2 regions of the Streptomyces sp. NPDC093260 genome follow, and region 2 is predicted to be linked to the other one. Evidence: predicted binding sites of a transcription regulator. Region 2 holds the regulator's gene; the other holds the start of a gene.
What was found. Region 2 encodes HrcA, which represses chaperone genes, less so after heat shock. Its sites were predicted from a motif close to TTNGCACTCNGNNNNNCNGAGTGCNAA; they were not measured.
Positions count from the first base shown of each region.

Region 1: a site for HrcA is predicted at 1,352-1,378, ahead of groES (co-chaperone GroES). Genes of this name have one in related genera too.

Region 1 covers NZ_JBFBEK010000007.1:126,695-136,898, reverse strand. Annotated here, with positions in the region: gene groL (chaperonin GroEL) at 1-781, opposite strand, end outside; gene groES (co-chaperone GroES) at 897-1,205, opposite strand; gene AB0N63_RS11570 (polysaccharide deacetylase family protein) at 2,086-2,940, opposite strand; gene AB0N63_RS11565 (polysaccharide deacetylase family protein) at 3,048-4,034, opposite strand; gene AB0N63_RS11560 (class I SAM-dependent methyltransferase) at 4,245-5,441, shown strand; gene AB0N63_RS11555 (MscL family protein) at 5,596-6,024, shown strand; gene AB0N63_RS11550 (LacI family DNA-binding transcriptional regulator) at 6,098-7,126, opposite strand; gene AB0N63_RS11545 (extracellular solute-binding protein) at 7,271-8,578, shown strand; gene AB0N63_RS11540 (sugar ABC transporter permease) at 8,575-9,471, shown strand; gene AB0N63_RS11535 (carbohydrate ABC transporter permease) at 9,476-10,204, shown strand, end outside.
Region 2 covers NZ_JBFBEK010000004.1:310,546-320,749, reverse strand. Annotated here, with positions in the region: gene hemW (radical SAM family heme chaperone HemW) at 1-549, shown strand, start outside; gene AB0N63_RS07530 (DUF3097 domain-containing protein) at 771-1,625, opposite strand; gene AB0N63_RS07525 (MBL fold metallo-hydrolase) at 1,657-2,388, opposite strand; gene hrcA (heat-inducible transcriptional repressor HrcA) at 2,525-3,541, shown strand; gene dnaJ (molecular chaperone DnaJ) at 3,542-4,678, shown strand; gene AB0N63_RS07510 (nitronate monooxygenase) at 4,931-6,022, shown strand; gene AB0N63_RS07505 (16S rRNA (uracil(1498)-N(3))-methyltransferase) at 6,019-6,777, shown strand; gene AB0N63_RS07500 (VOC family protein) at 6,814-7,206, shown strand; gene AB0N63_RS07495 (S41 family peptidase) at 7,371-10,204, shown strand, end outside.

The DNA.
Region 1 (10,204 bases), on a different contig from region 2:
TCGACAGGGCCTCGCCCTCGACGTCCTCGGCGATGATCAGCAGCGGCTTCGAGGCGTTCGCCTGGATGATCTTCTCCAGCAGCGGCAGCAGGTCCGCGATGGAGGAGATCTTGCCCTGGTGGATCAGGATGTACGGGTCGTCGAGGACGGCCTCCATACGCTCCTGGTCGGTGACGAAGTACGGGGACAGGTAGCCCTTGTCGAAGGCCATGCCCTCGGTGAAGTCCAGCTCCAGACCGAAGGTGTTGGACTCCTCGACGGTGATGACACCGTCCTTGCCGACCTTGTCCATCGCCTCGGCGATCAGCTCGCCGACCTGCTGGTCCTGGGCGGACAGTGCGGCCACGGCGGCGATGTCGGACTTCTCGTCGATCGGGCGGGCCGAGGCGAGCAGGTCGTCGGAGACGGCCTTGACCGCGGCGTCGATGCCCTTCTTCAGCAGCGCCGGGGAGGCACCGGCGGCGACGTTCTTGAGGCCCTCGCGCACCAGCGCCTGGGCGAGCACGGTGGCGGTGGTGGTGCCGTCGCCCGCGATGTCGTTGGTCTTGGTCGCCACCTCCTTCACCAGCTGCGCGCCGAGGTTCTCGTACGGGTCCTCGATCTCCACCTCGCGGGCGATGGTGACGCCGTCGTTGGTGATGGTCGGGGCGCCGAACTTCTTGTCGATGACGACGTTGCGGCCCTTGGGGCCGATCGTCACCTTCACCGTGTCGGCAAGCTTGTTGACGCCGCGCTCGAGGGCGCGACGGGCGTCCTCGTCGAACTTCAGGATCTTCGCCATGGCAGCGGGAGCCCTCTCGGAAATCTCGGGTGAAAAGCGCCGCGCCCCGGACGCCCGGCTTCTTAACGGTCGCGGGGGCCAGGGGCGCAGCTCACAGCATGAACGCTGAGGTGACTTACTTCTCGATGATCGCGAGCACGTCGCGGGCCGAGAGAACGAGGTACTCCTCGCTGTTGTACTTCACCTCGGTGCCGCCGTACTTGCTGTAGAGCACGACGTCGCCGACCTTGACGTCGAGCGGAAGACGGTTGCCGTCCTCGAAGCGGCCCGGGCCCACGGCCAGGACGACGCCCTCCTGGGGCTTCTCCTTGGCGGTGTCCGGAATGACCAGGCCCGAAGCCGTGGTCTGCTCGGCGTCGAGCGGCTGGACCACGATGCGGTCCTCGAGCGGCTTGATGGCAACCTTGGAGCTGGCGGTCGTCACGATCCGACCTCCCCCTTCGGAGATCTCACGGGGTTAACTGTCTGAGGTGGCGACCAGGTCGATCCGTCGTCGCGGGTGCCGGACCTGCCCGTCGCTTTGTTGGCACTCTCCAGGGGGGAGTGCCAGACCTGAGACTATGACCGTCGTTAGCACTCGGTCAAGCGGAGTGCCAATTGCCTGCGGCGCGTCGGGGATGGGGGCACGTTTCGTCGTACGTGCGTGCGAATTTGCCCGTGCGCTTGAGTGGCCGCCCCCAGCGGGATGCCGTCCTCAGCCCTCCGCTGTCGGCCCGAGAGTCCTCGTCCTCGAACGCCGGACGGGCTGGACATGCGCGTCCACGCCCTCCAACGCGCCGTACCGGCCGGGACCGGCTGACCCTCGGGCACCGGACGGGCTGTCGGTGCGGCCCAGGCGCCGAGTCCCCGCGGGCTGCCGCCTCCGGCCGGGGACGCAACGGCTCCGCCCCCTTCCCCGGCGTCCACGTTTGTACGACCGTAGGGTCATGCGGTCACGTTCCACTCCTTCGGGCGCGATCACCGGCGGGCTCGTGTTCCTGCTCGTGCTGGTGGCGGACGTGACGGGCGGGCTGCTGCTCGTCATCGTGCTCGCCGTGCGCGGGCTCGGCCGGGTGGAGGCGCCGGGCGGCGGGCCCGCCGGGGCGCCGCCGGGTGATCTCGTCCCGGCGCTGCTGTACGGCGGCTTCGCGCTGGCGGCCGGGGCGGCCGGGGTCCTGTTGGTGCGCGGCGGGGCCCGGTTCACCGGCGCGGCGCAAATCGTGCTCGCCGTGGTCGTCGCGAGCGCCGCGCTGGGCGCGTGGCGCGACACGCACGACCGCGACCGCTTCCCCGCCACGTCCCCCTCCGACCGGCTGGTCGACGCCTCACAGGTAGTCCTGCAACCGCCCCACCGTCAGGCCCTCGCCCTCGATCCGGCGCAGCAGCGCGGTCGTGCGCTCGCGCAGGCCGGGGCCGCCCCGGTCGTCGTCGTCCGAGGTGACCAGGAGGATGTCGCCGGGGCGTAGCGCGGCCCCGCCCCGGGTGAAGCGCAGGCCGGTCCCGGTCGGCGCCGCGCGCCACAGGACGACGGCCGAGACGCCGCAGTCGGCGGCCGCGCGCAGCGTCGTGGAGTCGTACGCGCCGTAGGGCGGTCTCAGGAGGCGGGGGCGGACGCCGAAGCGGGCGTGCAGCTTGTCCCGCTGGCCGCAGATCTCGGCGCGCTGCCCGGCGTAGGGCAGACCGCGCAGCGCCGGGTGGTCCAGGGTGTGGTTCTGCAGGTCCGCGCCGACCGACAGCAGGCGCGCGAAGTGCCCGTAGCCGGGTCCCACGACGCTGTCGGTGAGGAACATGCTGACCGGCAGCCGCAGTTCGCCGACCATGTCGACGAACGTCGGGTCCCGTTCGGCCTCGTCGTCGTAGGTGAGGAAGACGACCCGGTCGGCGGTGGCGACGTGGTCCACGACCGCGGGCAGCGCGGGCGGGCGGGTGGCGAGGTCCAGGGTGCGGGCCGGCGGGCGCGGCGGCGCGGGCAGCGGGGCGTCGAGGCCCCAGCGGCGGTACGGCTGCGGGGCGGGCGGACGCCCGGACGGCACCCGCCGCGCCGCCTCGCGCCCCGGCCGCCCGACCTGGTCGGCCGGGGACGCGCAGCCGGCCGCGAGCAGCGGCAGCACGGCGAGCAGCAGAAGCGCGAGAGGCGGGAGCGCGAGGGCGCGCCGCGCCGCCGGCCGGCCGGCGGTCACCGCGCGGGTCGGGGGTCCGGGGCGCGGCGCCGTCTCCGGCCCGGCTCCAGGTCCCGTACCCCGCCCGGCTCCAGGTCCCGTACCCGGCCGTCCGCGCCGCCGCGGTCTCACAGGTAGTCCTCCAGCCGGGCCACCGCGAATCCCTGGGCGGTCACGTAGTTCAGGAACCGCCGCATGTCGTCGACCATCGTGCCGTTCCACTCGTTGCGGCCCCGGAAGTGCGTGAGGACGATGTCGCCGCGGCGCACCCTCTGGTCGTCCTCGCGGAACTCCCAGTGGTCGACGTAGACCTCCTCGTTCCAGATCGGCGCGTACTTGACGCCGCAGGACTTGGCGGCGACCAGGGAGTCCTGGTTGTAGTTGCCGTAGGGGAAGCGCACGACGGTGGGGCGCCTGCCGAACTGCTTCTGCATGATGTCCTGCATGTCGCAGATCTCGTGCCGCTGGTCCTCGTAGGACAGGCCCGGCAGGTACGGGTGGTGCAGGGTGTGGTTGTCGAGGGTGACCCCGGCGTCGCGCATCCTGCGGAAGTAGCCGTAGTCGTCCTTGATCAGGTAGTCGCTGAGGAACGCCGTGTACGGGATCTTCAACTCGCTCATCATCCGCAGGAACGCGGGGTCCTTGTCGGCGCCGTCGTCGATGGTGAGGAAGACGACCTTGTCCTCGGTGGGGACGGTGGTGAAGACCGGGGGCAGGTCCCAGTCCTCCTGGTGGGCCACCTCGAAGCCCGGGCGTGCGGTGATCGTCGGCTTGACGGCGGGCGGTGCGGGCGGGACGAGCGGCACCTGGCGCAGACCCCAGCGCTTGGCCGCGGCGGCGCGGGCGGCGGTGGAGGCGCGCAGCCGGGTGGCGTACGAGTCGAGGGCGCGGGCGGGGGGCGCCTGGAGGCGCTGCTGGCCCTGGGCGGGCGGTACGGGGGCGTCCGGCCGCGAGCAGCCTGCCGCGAGGGCGGAGACGGCGAGGACGGCGAGTGCGGCGCGGGCGCCGATCCGTCGGCCCGTCCGCCGGCCGGTCCGTCCGCCGACTCTGCGGCCGGCCCGGTGACCGACCTGTCGATACGCGGTCTTTTTATCAGTTTGTACTACTAGTCTCATGGCGCCGGATCCTCCCAGCACACCCCCCGGAAGCCGCGCCGACACCGCGACCGGCGCCCCACCTTCCACCGACCGGCCCAACGAGCGGCCGGGACCCGGTCGCCCAGGGCCGTGGTCACGCCGGTCCGCGCCCCCCTCACAGGCCCTCGCGCCCGCCGGTCCACCCGCCCCACCGCACCCGCCCCTCCCCCGCTGCCCGACAATGACCCGGTGAACGACCCACAGGCCGCCGCCCCGCTCCACGCCTTCGCCGCGCTGCTCACCGACGAGGGCCGGGCCCTCCTGGACGAGGTGCACGGCACCGACCCCGCCGACGAACTCGCCGTCGCCACCCGGCTGCGCCGCGAGCACCCCGCCGAACTGGTGTCGGCGGCCCTCGGCCAGGCCCGGCTGCGGCAGCGGGCCGCGGCGAAGTTCGGGGCGGCGGACGCACGGCGGATGTTCTTCACGCCCAACGGCGTCGAGCAGTCCACCCGGGCGAGCGTGGCCGCGTACCGGGCGGCGCGGCTGAGGGAGGCGGGCGTGACCTCGCTCGCCGATCTGTGCTGCGGGATCGGCGGCGACGCGATCGCGCTGGCCCGCGCCGGGGTCCGCGTCCTCGCCGTGGACCGGGACCCGCTCACCGCCGCCGTGGCCCGTGCGAACGCCCGGGCGCTGGGCCTCGCGGACCTGATCGAGGTGCGGGAGGCGGACGTCACGGAGGTGGACACCACGCCGTACGACGCGGTCTTCGTGGACCCGGCGCGCCGGGGCGGGCGCGGCCGGATCTTCGATCCGGAGGCCTACTCGCCGCCGCTGTCCTGGGCCGTCGAGGCCGCCCTCCGCGCGCCGCGCGCCGCGCTGAAGGTCGCCCCCGGCATCCCGCACGAGGCCGTGCCGCCGCAGGCCGAGGCGGAGTGGATCTCCGACGGCGGGGACGTGAAGGAGGCGGTGCTGTGGTTCGGCACCGAGCCGGGCCTGGTCCGGGCGACGCTGCTGCCCGGCCCGCGCAGTCTGCGCGGACGCGGCCTGCCCGACCCGGAAGTACGGCCCGTGGGACGCTACCTGTACGAGCCCGACGGCGCGGTCGTCCGCGCCCATCTGGTCGCCGACGTCGCCGACGCGCTCGACGGCGGCCTGATCGACGAGACCATCGCCTACGTCACCACCGACACCCTGCGCCCCACCCCGTACGCCACCGCCTACGAGATCACCGACCGGCTCCCGTTCAACGTCAAGAAGCTCAAGGCGCTGCTGCGCGAGCGCGAGGTGGGCGTGCTGACCGTGAAGAAGCGGGGCTCGGCGGTCGAGCCGGAGGAACTGCGCCGCAAGGTGTTGCCCAAACCGTACGGGCGCGCCGCGGTGACCGTCTTCCTCACCCGGGTCGCCGGCGCCCCGGCCATGCTCCTCGGTCACCCGGCCGGGTGAGGTACCCGGCGGAGCCCGTCCTGGGCACTCCCCCGGGGGGCACGCGCCCCCGCCCGAAGACCCGTCGCCCGAAGTCCCCGCCCGGACGCGCCCCGCATGCACCTGCCGCCCACCGCCCCGAGACTGGTCGTGTCGAGCGGAGGCGAGGAGAGTCATGCTGCGGGGCTTCAAGAACTTCCTGATGCGCGGCGATGTCATCGTCGTGGCGGTCGGCCTGATCGTCGCCCTGGCGTTCAGCACGCTGATCAAGGCGTTCACCGACAACGTGATCAACCCGGTCATCGCCCGCGCGCAGGGCAGCGCGTCGCCCGGTCTCGGCTGGCAGCTCGGCAAGCCGGGCAACACCGCGACCTATCTGGACATCGGCGCGTTCCTCTCGGCGCTGATCTACTTCATCGTATTCATGGCGGTCGTGTACTTCCTGATCGTCGTGCCGTACAAGCACGTCCAGTCCCGCCGGGGCGTGACGGTCTTCGAGGAGGACGGACCCGTCAAGACCTGCCCGGCCTGCCTGTCGGAGGACCTGCCCGAGGCCGCCGCCAAGTGCCGTCACTGCGGCACCGCACAGCTCGCCACGGTCTGATCCGCCCCCTGGTCCGACCCGGTCTTCGAAACTTTCGAAGACGGTCCGGGCGCCGGAGGACCGGCCGGTCGCCTCACTCCCCCGGCGGCGCCGTGCTGCTGCGCACCACCAGGCTGGTCGCCAGCTCCACCCGGGTCGCCACCGGCGCCTCGTCCTCGCGGCCCAGGTCCAGCACCAGCTTCGTCGCCGCCTCGGCCATCTCGGTCAGCGGCTGACGCACGGTCGTCAGCGGCGGTCCCACCCAGCGGGCGACCGGCAGGTCGTCGAAGCCCACCACGCTCAGGTCCTCCGGGATGCGCAGCCCCAGTTCGCGTGCCGCCTCGTAGAGGCCGAGGGCCTGGAGGTCGTTGCCGGCGAAGACGGCGGTCGGGCGGTCTGCGCGGCGCAGCAGCTTCAGCCCGAGGCGGTAGCCGGCCTCGTGGTGGAAGTCGCCGGCCACGATCAGCGACGCGTCCACCGGCAGCCCGGCCGTCTCCAGCGCCGCGCGGTAGCCGTCCACGCGGGCACGGCTGCACATCATCCGCGACGGCCCGCTGATCGCGCCGATCCGGGTGTGGCCCAGTTCGACCAGGTGCCGGGTGGCGGCGAGGCCGCCCTGCCAGTTGGTCGCGCCGATCGAGGGCACGTCGGTGCCCGGGTCGCCGGCCGGGTCCATCACCACGAACGGGATGGAGCGGCTGGTCAGCAGCGCCCGCTGGGACTCGTCGAGCCCGGACAGCACCAGGACCACGCCGTGCGGGCGGCGGGCGGCGACCTGGTCGGCCCAGCTGCGGCCGGGAACGAGCCGGCCGGCGCTCTCGGAGAGCACCACGCTCAGGCCCGCGTCCCGCGCCACGTTCTCCACGCCCCGGATGACCTCCATCGCCCACGCGCTCTCCAGCTCGTGGAAGACGACGTCGATCAGCGGCGAGCGGGTCGCCTCGGCGCGGCGGCGCCGGTAGCCGTGGGCGCGCAGCAGGTCCTCGACCCGGCTGCGGGTCCCCGGTGCGACATCGGCACGCCCGTTGAGCACCTTCGAAACAGTCGGAGCTGACACCCCGGCCTCGCGGGCGATCTCAGCGAGGGTGGCGGTGCGCGTTCCTGCGGGCTTCGTCGGTTTCATGGGCGCGATCGTATCTCTGCGCGACCCCTTGACGAAGCCTCTCGCACGTCTTACGTTCCCGGAACATTCGAAGGCGTATCCGAAACATTCGGGTCCTGGGCGACGTGTCCCGCCCGAGCCAACTCTCGTGAGAGGTACCGTCACATGGAGTCCTACAGCAGGCGCTGGTTCCTCGGCGCCGGCGCCACCGTCGTCACGGCCGCCGGACTCGCCGCCTGCGGTTCCGGCAGCGGATCGGGCGGTGACGGCGGCACCGTCACGGCGCTGGTGTACGGCGACGACGCGGCGAAGATCCAGGTCAAGCAGGTCGGCCGGTTCAACTCCTCCGCGGCCGCCAAGAAGACCAAGGGCAGGATCGGGCTGCAGAAGGTCCCGGCCTCCGACTACCCGGCCAAGCTGCGCACGGCCATGGGCTCGCCCAACGCCCCCGGCATCTTCTTCAACTGGGGCGGCGGCTCGATCAAGGCCTACCAGGAGGCCGGCCAGCTGATCGACCTCACCGACGTCATCCAGTCCGACGCGGTCCTCAAGGGCGGCTTCCTGCCCACCGTCCTGGCCGCGGGCGGGCTGAAGGGCAAGACCTACGGCATCCCGATGCGCGGCACGCAGCCGGTCGTGCTCTTCTACAACAAGACGCTGTTCGCCGAGCACGACCTGCAGGCCCCCACCAGCTGGGACCAGCTGCTCGACATCAACGCCAAGCTGAGGAAGGCGAAGATCACCCCGTTCGCGCTCGGCGGCGCCGACATCTGGCCCGAGCTGATGTGGCTGGAATACCTGGTGGACCGCATCGGCGGCCCCCAGGTCTTCGCCAAGATCGCGGCCGGCGACGCCTCCGCCTGGGGCGACCCGGCCGTCCTCAAGGCCGCCGAGGCGGTCAGGGAACTCATCGACGACGGCGCCTTCGGCAAGGGCTACAGCTCGGTGTCGTACAACAACCACGGGGCTTCCGCCGCCTTCGCCAAGGGCAAGGCGGCCATGCACCTGATGGGCTCCTGGGAGTTCTCCACGCTGCTCGGCATCTTCCCGGACTTCGCCAAGAAGGACGTGGGCTGGTGCGCCTTCCCGACGTACGACGGCGGTTCGGGCGACATCCGCAACGTCGTCGGCAACCCCAACAACTACTGGTCCGTCAACGCCCGCGTCTCCAACAAGGACGCGGCCATCGCCTTCCTGCGCGACTGCGCCTCCGAGGCGTACACCAAGGACCTGATCGCCAACGGTGACGTGCCGACCACCACCATCGCGGCGAAGATGCTCGACTCCTCCCCCAACCCGGAGTTCGCGAAGTACCAGTACCAGCTCGTGCAGCAGGCCCCCGCGTTCACCCTGAGCTGGGACCAGGCGGTCGACCCGAGCTGGCAGACGCCGATGCTGACGGAGATCAACAAGCTGTTCGTGGGCAAGTCGTCGCCGGCCCAGTTCGTGACCGCGCTCAAGGGGCTGAAGTGAGTTCGTCGGTCCCCGCCCGGACGAAGGGCAGGCCCCGGGAAGGCACGCGGACCGGCCGTCCGCACGCCGCCTGGGTCCTGCCCGGCGTCCTGTTCTTCGCGTTCTTCGCCCTCGCCCCGATGGTGCTGGCGCTGTACCTCTCGTTCACCAAGTGGAACGGCCTGGGCGACCCCGAGCCGGTCGGCCTCGCCAACTGGCAGAAACTGATCCATGACACCCGCCTGACCCAGTCGCTGACGGTGACCGTCCTGCTGACCGTGGTCAGCTGGGCCTTCCAGACGTTCGTGTCCCTGCTGCTGGGCGTCTGGGCGGCAGGCCGCCAGCGCAACCGGGCCGTGCTGTCCGCGGTCTTCTTCGTGCCGTTCCTGCTCTCCTCGACGGCGATCGCGCTGCTGTTCTACGCCCTGCTCGACCCGAACTTCGGCATCGTCCACGGGGACACGCTCGGCACGACCTCCGGCGCCTTCCTGGCGATCGTCTTCGTCGGCGGCTGGCAGTTCATCCCCTTCCACACCCTCATCTACCAGGGCGGCGCCCGGCAGATCCCCGAGGTGCTCTACCAGGCCGCCGCGATGGACGGCGCCGGCCGCTACCGCCAGTTCTTCTCCATCACCCTGCCCCAGTTGCGCAACACGGCGACCACGTCCAGCGTGCTGATGATCGTCGGGTCGCTGACCTACTTCGAGACCGTGCTGATCCTCACTCAGGGCGGTCCGGGCACGGACACCGCGATCCTGCCCTACCTGATGTACGAGGCGGGCTTCAAGAGCTACGACTTCGGCTACGCGAGCGCCGTGGCGTCCTTCCTCGTCGTGATCGCCACCGCGCTGTCGCTCGTGCTGGTCAGGCTGTCCGGCTTCGGCACCATGCGCAGCACCAGGGAAGGGATGTGAGGTGATGTCACTCGACACGACGCGCCGCCCGCGCGCGGTGAGGACCGGCGGCCGGCCCCCGTCCGACCGCCCCGCCGGGCGCCGCCGCCACTGGACCAGGCGCCCCAACCCGGTGGCCGGCATCAGTTCGGCTCTGTGGCTGGTCGTGGTCATCGTCCCGATCTACGCGATGATCTCGTCCTCGCTGACCCACCAGGACAAGGCGCTGGGCAAGAACGCCCTGATCCCGCCCACCGACCCCACCTTCGACAACTACAACACCGTCCTGCACAACGGCTTCGGCCACCTCCTGCTCAACACGGTCGTCGTGGCCGCGGCAGTCGTGGCCGTCGTGCTGGTGCTGTGCGTCCCGCTGTCCTACGTGGCCGTGCGCTCGCGCACCTTCTGGTCCGGTGCGGCCTTCCGGCTGTTCCTGCTCGGCGTGGCCATCCCCGCGCAGGCGGTCGTGGTCCCGCTCTACCTGATGATCGCCAAACTGAACCTCTACGACAGCCTGCTCGCGATCATCCTGCCCACGGCGGCCTTCGCGATGCCGGTGTCGGTGCTCATCCTCACCGGCACGCTGCGGGACATCTCCGAGGAGATGTACGAGGCGATGGCCCTGGACGGCGCCTCGACCACCCGCATGCTGTTCCAGCTGGTCATCCCGATGGCCAAGGGCGGCATCAGCACCGTCGTCATCTACTCCGCCCTGCAGGCCTGGAACGGCTTCCTCTTCCCCCTGATCTTCACC
Region 2 (10,204 bases):
ATCGTGGAGGAGGGCACGCAGCTCGCCCGCCGGATCCGGCGCGGGGAGGTGCCCATGACCGACGACGACGTGCACGCCGACCGGTACCTGATCGCCGAGGAGGTGCTGTCGGGGGCCGGGTTCGAGTGGTACGAGGTGTCCAACTGGGCGACCTCGGCGGCGGGGCGGTGCCTGCACAACGAGCTGTACTGGCGGGGCGCCGACTGGTGGGGGGCCGGGCCGGGGGCGCACTCGCACGTGGGCGGGGTGCGGTGGTGGAACGTGAAGCATCCCGGGGCGTACGCGGGAGCGCTGGCGGAGGGGCGCTCGCCGGGTGCGGGGCGGGAGGTGCTGTCCGCCGAGGACCGGAGGGTGGAGCGGATTCTGCTGGAGCTGCGGCTGCGGGAAGGGGTGCCGCTGGCTCTGCTGCGGGAGGAAGGGCTTGCCGCTGCCCGGCGGGCGCTGGGGGAGGGGCTGCTCCAGGAGGAGCCGTACGGGGCCGGGCGGGCCGTGCTCACGCTGCGCGGGCGGCTGCTGGCGGACGCGGTGGTGCGGGACCTGGTGGACTGAGGGGCTCGTCCTCGCCCCGCCGCCCCTTCCCGTTCCCGTCCCCTGGAAGCTGCGCCCCCCGGACCCCCCGCATCGGCCTGAACGGTCTCGTCCCCGATCGCCGCGCGGGCTCGAGTCAGCCCTTCCGGCGACGGGGGAGCGGGGGCCCGGGGGGCAGCGCCCCCGGGGCGGGACGGGAAGGGGCGGCGGGGGCGGAGAACCACCGCCCGGTCATGGGGGACTCACGCCGTCACGAAATCGATCAGCTGCTCGACCCGGCCCAGCAGCTCCGGCTCCAGGTCCTTGTACGAGCGCACCCGGGACAGGATGTGCTGCCACGCCGCCCCCGTGTTGGGCGGCCAGCCCAGGGACCGGCAGACGCCCGTCTTCCAGTCCTGCCCGCGAGGGACCCGCGGCCACGCCGCGATCCCCACCGACGACGGTTTCACGGCCTCCCAGACGTCGATGTACGGGTGGCCGACCACCAGGGCGTGGTCACTGGTCACCGCCTCGGCGATCCGCCACTCCTTGGACCCCGGCACCAGATGGTCCACCAGGACCCCCAGCCGCGCGTCCGGCCCCGGCGCGAACTCCTCGACGATCGACGGGAGGTCGTCCACGCCCTCCAGGTACTCCACGACCACGCCCTCGATGCGCAGGTCGTCGCCCCAGACCTTCTCGACCAGCTCCGCGTCGTGCCGGCCCTCGACGTAGATCCGCCCGGCGCGGGCCACGCGCGCGCGTGCGCCGGGCACGGCGACCGAGCCGGACGCCGTGCGGGTGGGCCGTACCGGGCCGGAGGACGGCTTGACCAGCGTCACCGGGCGGCCCTCCAGCAGGAAGCCGCCGGGCTGCAGCGGGAAGACCCGGTGCTTGCCGAAGCGGTCCTCCAGGGTCACCGTGCCCGCCTCACAGCCGATCACCGCGCCGCAGAAGCCGGTCCCGGGCTCCTCCACGACCAACCCCGGTTCGGCCGCGATCTCCGGCACGGCCCTCGGCTTCTTCCACGGGGGAGTCAGATCGGCTGAGTAGGAACGAGGGCGTGGGCCCGAAGGGCCCTCGTCGGAAAGGCGGTGGCGGGAGACGGGTGGGCGCATTCGAGTGACGATAGGAGAAGTCCGCGGCCGATCAGGGCGACACGCCGAAACGCCGTGCCAGGGCGTCCCGTTGCGCCCGGACGAAGGCGGCGTCCACCACCGCCCCGTGCCCGGGCACGTACACGGCGTGCGGGCCGCCCAGCTCCAGCAGCCGGTCCAGCGCGGCCGGCCACCGGGACGGCACGGCGTCGGGGCCGGCCTGGGGCTCGCCGGACTCCTCGACCAGGTCGCCGCAGAACACCACCGGCCGCTCGCCGGGCACCAGCACGGCGAGGTCGTGCGCGGTGTGGCCGGGACCGGCGTTCGCGAGCAGCGCCTCGCGGCCGTCGCCGAGCGGCACGGCGAGCACGTCCGCGACCTCGCGGCCGGGCCGCACCAGGGCGGCGGCCGCCTCGTCGGCCTCCCGCGGGTCGAGACCGTGGCGCACCGCGTCCCCGCGCAGCTCCGCGCGCTCGCGCTCGTCGTCGTACACGGCGTGCGAGCCCGCCGCGGCGAACACCTCGGCGGCCGGGAAGGCCGCCGCCCCGAGGACGTGGTCGAAGTGCGGGTGCGTCAGCGCGAGAAGTGTCACATCCGTGCCCGCGAGGCGGGCCGCGTCGGCGCGCAGCCGGTCGCCCTCCGCCAGGCTGGAACCGGCGTCCACGAGCAGTGCGGTGCCCGCGCCGGCCACCAGCCCGACCGTGCAGTCCCACCCCGGCAGCCGGACGCGCCCGACCCCGTCGGCCAGCCGCTCCCACCCCAGCTCTTCCCAAGTCATCGTCATGGCCCGACGCTAGCCTTCCCGGGACCGGCCTTGCCCTCGGTGCACCTGGCAGCCGTACACTGGGCCGGGGAGAGCTGGCACTCGTATGCGCCGAGTGCCAGACGGGAGCCGAGGGACGACTCTGGAGGTGTGCGCGATGCTCAGTGAGCGAAGACTTCAGGTGCTGCGTGCCATCGTCCAGGACTACGTCGGCACCGAGGAGCCGGTCGGCTCCAAGGCCCTCACCGAGCGGCACAACCTCGGCGTCTCCCCGGCCACCGTCCGCAACGACATGGCGGCCCTGGAGGACGAGGGGTACATCGCCCAGCCGCACACCAGCGCCGGCCGCATCCCCACCGACAAGGGGTACCGCCTCTTCGTCGACAAGCTGGCCGGGGTCAAGCCGATGACCGCGCCCGAGCGGCGCGCCATCCAGAACTTCCTCGACGGCGCCGTGGACCTGGACGACGTCGTGGCCCGTACGGTGCGGCTGCTCGCGCAGCTCACCCGGCAGGTCGCGGTGGTGCAGTACCCGTCGCTGACGCGTTCGACGGTGCGGCACGTGGAACTGCTGTCGCTCGCGCCCGCGCGGGTGATGCTCGTGCTGATCACGGACACCGGGCGGGTCGAGCAGCGGATGATCGACTGCCCGGCCCCGTTCGGGGAGACCTCGCTCGCCGATCTGCGGGCGCGGCTCAACAGCCGGGTCGCCGGCCGCCGGTTCACGGACGTGCCGCAGCTGGTGGAGGACCTGGCCGACGGCTTCGACCCCGAGGACCGCGGTACGGTCTCGACGGTGCTGTCCACGCTCCTGGAGACCCTCGTGGAGGAGAACGAGGAGCGGCTGATGATCGGCGGCACCGCCAACCTCACCCGCTTCGGACACGACTTCCCCCTCACCATCCGGCCCGTGCTGGAGGCCCTGGAGGAACAGGTCGTCCTGCTGAAGCTGCTCGGTGAGACACAGGATCCGGGCATGACCGTGCGCATCGGTCACGAGAACGCCCATGAAGGACTCAACTCCACGTCCATCGTGTCGGTGGGCTACGGTTCGGGCGGCGAGGCTGTCGCCAAGCTCGGCGTGGTCGGACCGACCCGCATGGACTACCCGGGAACGATGGGAGCGGTACGCGCAGTGGCACGGTACGTCGGACAGATCCTGGCGGAGTCGTAGGTGGCCACGGACTACTACGCCGTTCTCGGCGTGCGCCGCGACGCGTCGCAGGATGAGATCAAGAAGGCGTTCCGGCGGCTCGCGCGCGAGCTGCACCCGGACGTCAATCCCGATCCGAAGACCCAGGAGCGGTTCAAGGAGATCAACGCCGCCTACGAGGTGCTGTCGGACCCGCAGAAGAAGCAGGTCTACGACCTCGGCGGCGACCCGCTCTCGCAGTCCGGCGGCGCCGGCGCGGGCGGCTTCGGCGCGGGCGCGTTCGGCAACTTCTCCGACATCATGGACGCGTTCTTCGGCACGGCGTCGCAGCGCGGTCCGCGCTCGCGGACCCGCCGGGGCCAGGACGCCATGATCCGGCTGGAGATCGAGCTGGACGAGGCGGCCTTCGGCACCACGAAGGACCTCCAGGTCGACACGGCCGTCGTCTGCAACACCTGCAACGGCGAGGGCGCGGCCCCGGGCACCACCGCGCAGACCTGCGACATGTGCCGCGGCCGCGGTGAGGTCTCGCAGGTCACCCGGTCCTTCCTGGGCCAGGTCATGACCTCCCGGCCCTGCCCGCAGTGCCAGGGTTTCGGCACGGTGGTGCCTACCCCGTGCCCCGAGTGCGCGGGCGACGGGCGGATCCGGGCCCGGCGCAGCCTCACGGTGAAGATCCCGGCCGGTGTGGACAACGGCACGCGGATCCAGCTCGCGGGCGAGGGCGAGGTCGGCCCCGGCGGCGGCCCGGCCGGCGATCTGTACGTCGAGATCCACGAGCTGCCGCACCCCACCTTCCAGCGGCGCGGGGACGACCTGCACTGCACGGTCACCATCCCGATGACCGCGGCGGCGCTCGGCACCAAGGTGCCGCTGGAGACCCTGGACGGCCTGGAGGAGGTCGACATCCGGCCGGGCACCCAGTCCGGTCAGTCGATCCCGCTGCACGGGCGGGGCGTCACGCATCTGCGCGGCGGCGGCCGCGGCGACCTCATCGTGCACGTCGAGGTGCAGACCCCGACCAAGCTGGACCCCGAGCAGGAGCGGCTGCTGCGCGAACTCGCCAAGCTCCGCGGCGAGGAACGGCCCCAGGGCCAGTTCCAGCCGGGGCAGCAGGGGTTGTTCTCGCGGTTGAAGGACGCGTTCAACGGCCGCTGAGGCGAGTGGTCCCGGCCGGGGGTCCGGGGGTTGGCCCCCGGGTGGGTGTGGTCAGCCGGGGCAGCAGGGGTTGTTCTCGCGGTTGAAGGACGCGTTCGACGGCCGCTGAGGCGAGTGGTCCCGGCCGGCTTTCGGCGGTTTCTCCCCGGCCCGGGCCGGGGCGTGCCCCGAGTCCCGGAACCCGCTGCCTCTGGCATATGCCGGAGGACGCCCGGATTCGGAGTCGTGCGGACGACGTGACACCATGCGCTCATGTCCTCCGCATTGTCCGCGCTGACCGATCTCTTCCCCCTTCCGATCGTGCAGGCCCCGATGGCGGGCGGCCCCTCCGGCCCGCGGCTCGCCGCGGCGGTGACCGAGGCCGGCGGACTCGGCTTCCTCGCCGCGGGCTACAAGACCGCGGACGGCATGTACCAGGAGATCAAGCAGGTGCGCGGGCTGACCGGCGGCCCCTTCGGTGTGAACGTGTTCATGCCGCAGCCGGACCACGCCGAGTCCGGCGCCGTCGATCTGTACGCCCAGCAGCTGGCCGTCGAGGCCGTCTGGTACCGGACCGAGCTGGGCGAGCCGGACCGCGGCCGCGACGACGGCTACGAGGTCAAGATCGCCGCGCTCGTGGACGACCCGGTGCCGGTGGTCTCCTTCCACTTCGGCGTCCCCACCCGCGAGGTGATCGACTCCCTGCACCGCGTCGGCACCTTCACCCTGGTCACCGCGACCACCGTCGAGGAGGCCCTGGCGGTGGAACGGGCGGGCGCGGACGCGGTGATCGCGCAGGGCATCGAGGCGGGCGGCCACCAGGGCACCCACCGCGACCAGCCGGAGAACGACTGCGCCGGTCTCGGCGTGCTCTCGCTGGTCGCCCAGGTCCGTACGGCGGTGGGCCTGCCGATCGTCGCCGCCGGCGGCATCATGCGCGGCAGCCAGATCGCGGCCGTCCTCGCCGCCGGGGCGAGCGCCGCCCAGCTGGGGACCGCGTTCCTCGCCACCCCCGAGTCCGGCGCGCACGCCCTGCACAAGCAGGCCCTGACCGACCCCCTGCACCCCCACACCGAGCTGACCCGCGCCTTCTCGGGCCGGCCGGCCCGCGGCCTGGTCAACCGCTTCATGCGCGAGCACGGCCCCTACGCGCCCGCCGCCTACCCCGAGGTCCACCACCTCACCGCCCCGCTGCGCAAGGCCGCCGCCGCGGCGGGCGACCCGCAGGGCATGGCGCTGTGGGCCGGACAGGGCCACCGGATGGCCCGCGACCTGCCCGCCGGAGAGCTGGTGGAGGTGCTCGCGGCGGAACTCGAAGCGGCGACGGAGGCCCTGCCGGGCCACCGGGCGGGAGGTGCGCGATGACGGCGCCGGTGTTCGTGGTCGACTCGCTGGAGCGGGCCGACCTCAAGGGCGGGGAGTTCGTCCTCGAAGGCCCCGAGGGCCGGCACGCGGTCTCCGTGAAGCGGCTGCGGCCCGGCGAGGACGTGGTGCTCACCGACGGGCGCGGCCGCTGGGCGGAAGGCGTGGTCAAGGCCGCCGAGGGCAAGGACCGCCTGGTGATCACGGACCTGGAGTCCGTCGTCGAGGAGCCGCCCGAGCAGCCCCGCATCACCGTCGTGCAGGCCCTGCCCAAGGGCGACCGGGGCGAACTCGCCGTGGAGACCATGACCGAGGTCGGCGTCGACGCGATCGTGCCCTGGCAGGCCGCCCGCTGCATCACCCAGTGGAAGGGCGACCGGGGGCTGAAGGCGCTCGGCAAGTGGCGGGCCACCGCGCGCGAGGCCGGCAAGCAGTCCCGCCGGGTCCGCTTCCCGGAGGTCGCGGAGGCGGCGACGACCAGGCAGGTCGCCGCGCTGCTGGCGAAGGCCGACTTCGCCGCCGTGCTGCACTCGGACTTCGAGTACGGCAGCGAGCCCCTGGCCACCGCCGAACTCCCCGCCGAGGGCGAGATCGTGCTGGTCGTCGGCCCCGAAGGAGGAGTGTCCTCCGAGGAGTTGGCGCAGTTCCGGGAGGCGGGCGCGCGGGCGTACGTCCTCGGGCGTAGCGTGCTGCGTACCTCGACCGCGGGGACGGCGGCCGCCGCGCTCCTGCTGGGGCGCACCGGCCGCTGGTCCTGACCCGGCGGTCGCACCCGACGTCTTCAGGGGGTTGACGTGGAACTCGCCCAAGTCCGGCTGCTCGTCAACGACTTCGCCGCCTGCTACCGCTTCTACGCCGATGTGCTCGGCCTCGAACCGCAGTCGGGCGCGGAGCGGGGTCCGTACGAGAAGTTCAGCCCGGCCACCGGTCCGGCGGGGATCGCCCTGCAGGACCGGGCGATGATGGCCCAGGTCCTGGGCGAACTGGGCGAGACGGTCACGGGGCACCGCTCGCTGGTGGTGCTGCGCGTGGACGATCTCGACGCCTACTGCGCCGACGTCACCGCCCGCGGCGCGACCCTGCTGCGCGGTCCCGCGCCCATGACGGACCGGATGCGCGTCGCCCACCTCAAGGACCCCGAGGGCAATGTGGTGGAACTCCAGGAGTGGCTGCTGCCGCGCACCTGAGCGCTGTGCGACTCACGTCCGTCCGGGGGCTGTTGGCGGTGGCTTTCTGAACCGGTGTTCAGCGTGAGGTGATCGGCCGGGCGAGCGGGATGCGGTGCAGGTGCGGCGGGAAGGATGCGCTGCGCCCCCTGTTCGCCGCCGCCGCCGCTGCGTAGGGTGATCAGGTGACTCAGTCCGCATCGTCTGCCTATCTCCGGTTTCCGCATCCGCACGGCGAGTTGGTCGCCTTCACCGCCGAGGACGACGTGTGGCTCGCCCCGCTGGACGGTGGCCGAGCCTGGCGGGTGAGCGCCGACAACGTGCCGGTGAACCACCCCCGTATCTCGCCCGACGGCGCCACCGTCGCCTGGACCTCCACCCGCGACGGCGCACCCGAGGCGCACATCGCCCCGGTGGAGGGCGGCCCCGCCAGACGTCTCACCCACTGGGGGAGCTGGCGCACCCAGGTGCGCGGCTGGACCCCCGACGGGCAGGTTCTCGCGATCAGCACCCAGGGCCAGGCCAGCCTGCGCCGCAGCTGGGCCCGGGCCGTCCCGCTGGACGGCGGCCCGGCCACCATCCTGCCGTACGGGCCGGTCGGCCATGTCGCCCACGGCCCGCACACCGTGCTGCTGTCGGCCACGATGGGCCGTGAGGCGGCCTGGTGGAAGCGGTACCGGGGCGGCACCGCGGGCAAGCTGTGGATCGACCGCGACGGCGACGGCGAGTTCGTCCGGCTGCACGAGGAGCTGGACGGCAACATCGAGTATCCGCTGTGGGTGGGGGACCGCATCGCGTTCCTCTCCGACCACGAGGGCACCGGCGCCCTGTACTCCTCCCTCGCCGACGGCTCCGACCTGCGCCGGCACACACCCCTCGGCGGCTTCTACGCCCGCCACGCCGCCGGCGACGGCACCCGCGTCGTCTACTCCAGCGCGGGCGAACTCTGGTTGCTGGACGACCTCGAGGGCGCTGAGCCGCGCCGCCTGGACATCCGCCTCGGCGGGCCGCGCGTGGACCTCCAGCCGCACCAGGTCAACGCCGCCCGCTGGTTCGGCTCCGCCGCCCCCGACCACACCGCCCGCGGCAGCGCGGTCGCCGTGCGCGGCGCCGTCCACTGGGTCACCCACCGCGCCGGCCCCGCCCGCGCCCTGGCCGCCGAACCGGGCGTACGGGCCCGGCTGCCGCGCACCTTCCGCGCCGACGGCGAGGAGTGGGTGGTGTGGGTGACCGACGCCGAGGGGGACGACGCCCTGGAGTTCGCGCCCGCCACCGGCGTCGCGCCCGGCGCCACCCCGCGCCGGCTCGCCGCCGGGCAGCTCGGCCGGGTGCTGGAGCTGGCCATGGCCCCCGACGGCAGCCGGGCCGCCGTCGCCTCGCACGACGGCCGGCTGCTGCTCGTGGAACGCGGGAGCGGTGAGGTCCGCGAGGTGGACCGCAGCGACAACGGCGACGTCTCCGGGCTCGTCTTCTCGCCCGACTCCGGCTGGCTCGCCTGGTCCCACCCCGGCCCGCGTCCGCTCAGCCAGCTGCGCCTGGCCAACACCACCGACCTGTCGGTCACGGAGGCCACCCCGCTGCGCTTCCAGGACTACGCCCCCGCCTTCACCCTCGACGGCAAGCACCTGGCGTTCCTCTCCCACCGCTCCTTCGACCCCGTCTACGACGAACACGTCTTCGACCTGGCGTTCGTGGAGAGCAGCCGCCCGTACCTGATCACGCTCGCCGCGACCACGCCCTCGCCGTTCGGGCCGCAGCGGCACGGCCGGGCCTTCGAGGTGTCCGACAAGGAGGAGACCCCGGACAGCGAGGGCGCCCCGGCGACCCGCATCGACCTGGACGGCCTCGCCGACCGCATCGTGCCCTTCCCGGTCGAGGCCGCCCGCTACTCCGACCTGCGCGCCGCCCGCGACGGCGTGCTGTGGCTGCGCCACCCGGTGACCGGAGTGCTCGGCGCCGCCCGCGCCACCCCCGACGACCCGGACCCCAAGACCGAGCTGGAGCGCTACGACCTCGCCCAGCAGCGTCTGGAACACCTCGCCGCCGACGCCGACCACTTCGAGGTCAGCGGCGACGGCAAGCGGGTCCTGCTGTGGACCGACGGCAAGCTGAAGGTGGTCCCCAGCGACCGGCGCGCCTCGAACGACGAGGACAGCGACTCGAACATCACCGTCGACCTCGGCCGCGTCCGGCAGACGGTCGACCCGGCCGCCGAGTGGCGGCAGATGTACGAGGAGACCGGCCGCATCATGCGGGACCACTTCTGGCGGCCCGACATGGGCGGCGTCGACTGGGACGGCGTCCTCGACCGCTACCGGCCCGTCCTCGCCCGCCTGGCCACCCACGACGACCTGGTCGACCTGCTGTGGGAGGTGCACGGCGAACTCGGCACCTCGCACGCCTACGTCACCCCCTACGGCGGCTTCGGCGCCGGCCCCCGGCAGGGCCTGCTCGGCGCGGACGTCTCGCGGCACGAGGACGGCAGCTGGCGCGTCGACCGCGTCCTGCCCTCCGAGACCTCCGACCCCGACGCGCGCAGTCCGCTGGCCGCGCCGGGCGTGGCGGTGCGCGCCGGGGACGCGATCCTCGCGGTCGGCGGCCGGCCCGTCGACCCGGTCGCCGGTCCCGCCCCGCTGCTGGTCGGCACGGCCGGCAAACCGGTCGAGCTGACCATCTCGCCGGCCGGCGGGGGAGAGGCGCGGCACGCGGTGGTGGTGCCCCTGGCGGACGAGGAGCCGCTGCGCTACCACGCGTGGGTCGCCGACCGCCGCGCCTACGTCCACGAGAGGTCCGGCGGCCGGCTCGGCTACCTGCACGTGCCGGACATGCAGGCTCCCGGCTGGGCGCAGATCCACCGCGACCTCAGGGTGGAGGTGGCCCGCGAGGGCCTGGTCGTGGACGTCCGGGAGAACCGCGGCGGCCACACGTCCCAGCTGGTGGTGGAGAAGCTGGCCCGGCGGATCGTCGGCTGGGACCTGCCGCGCGGCATGCGCCCGCACAGCTATCCGGAGGACGCCCC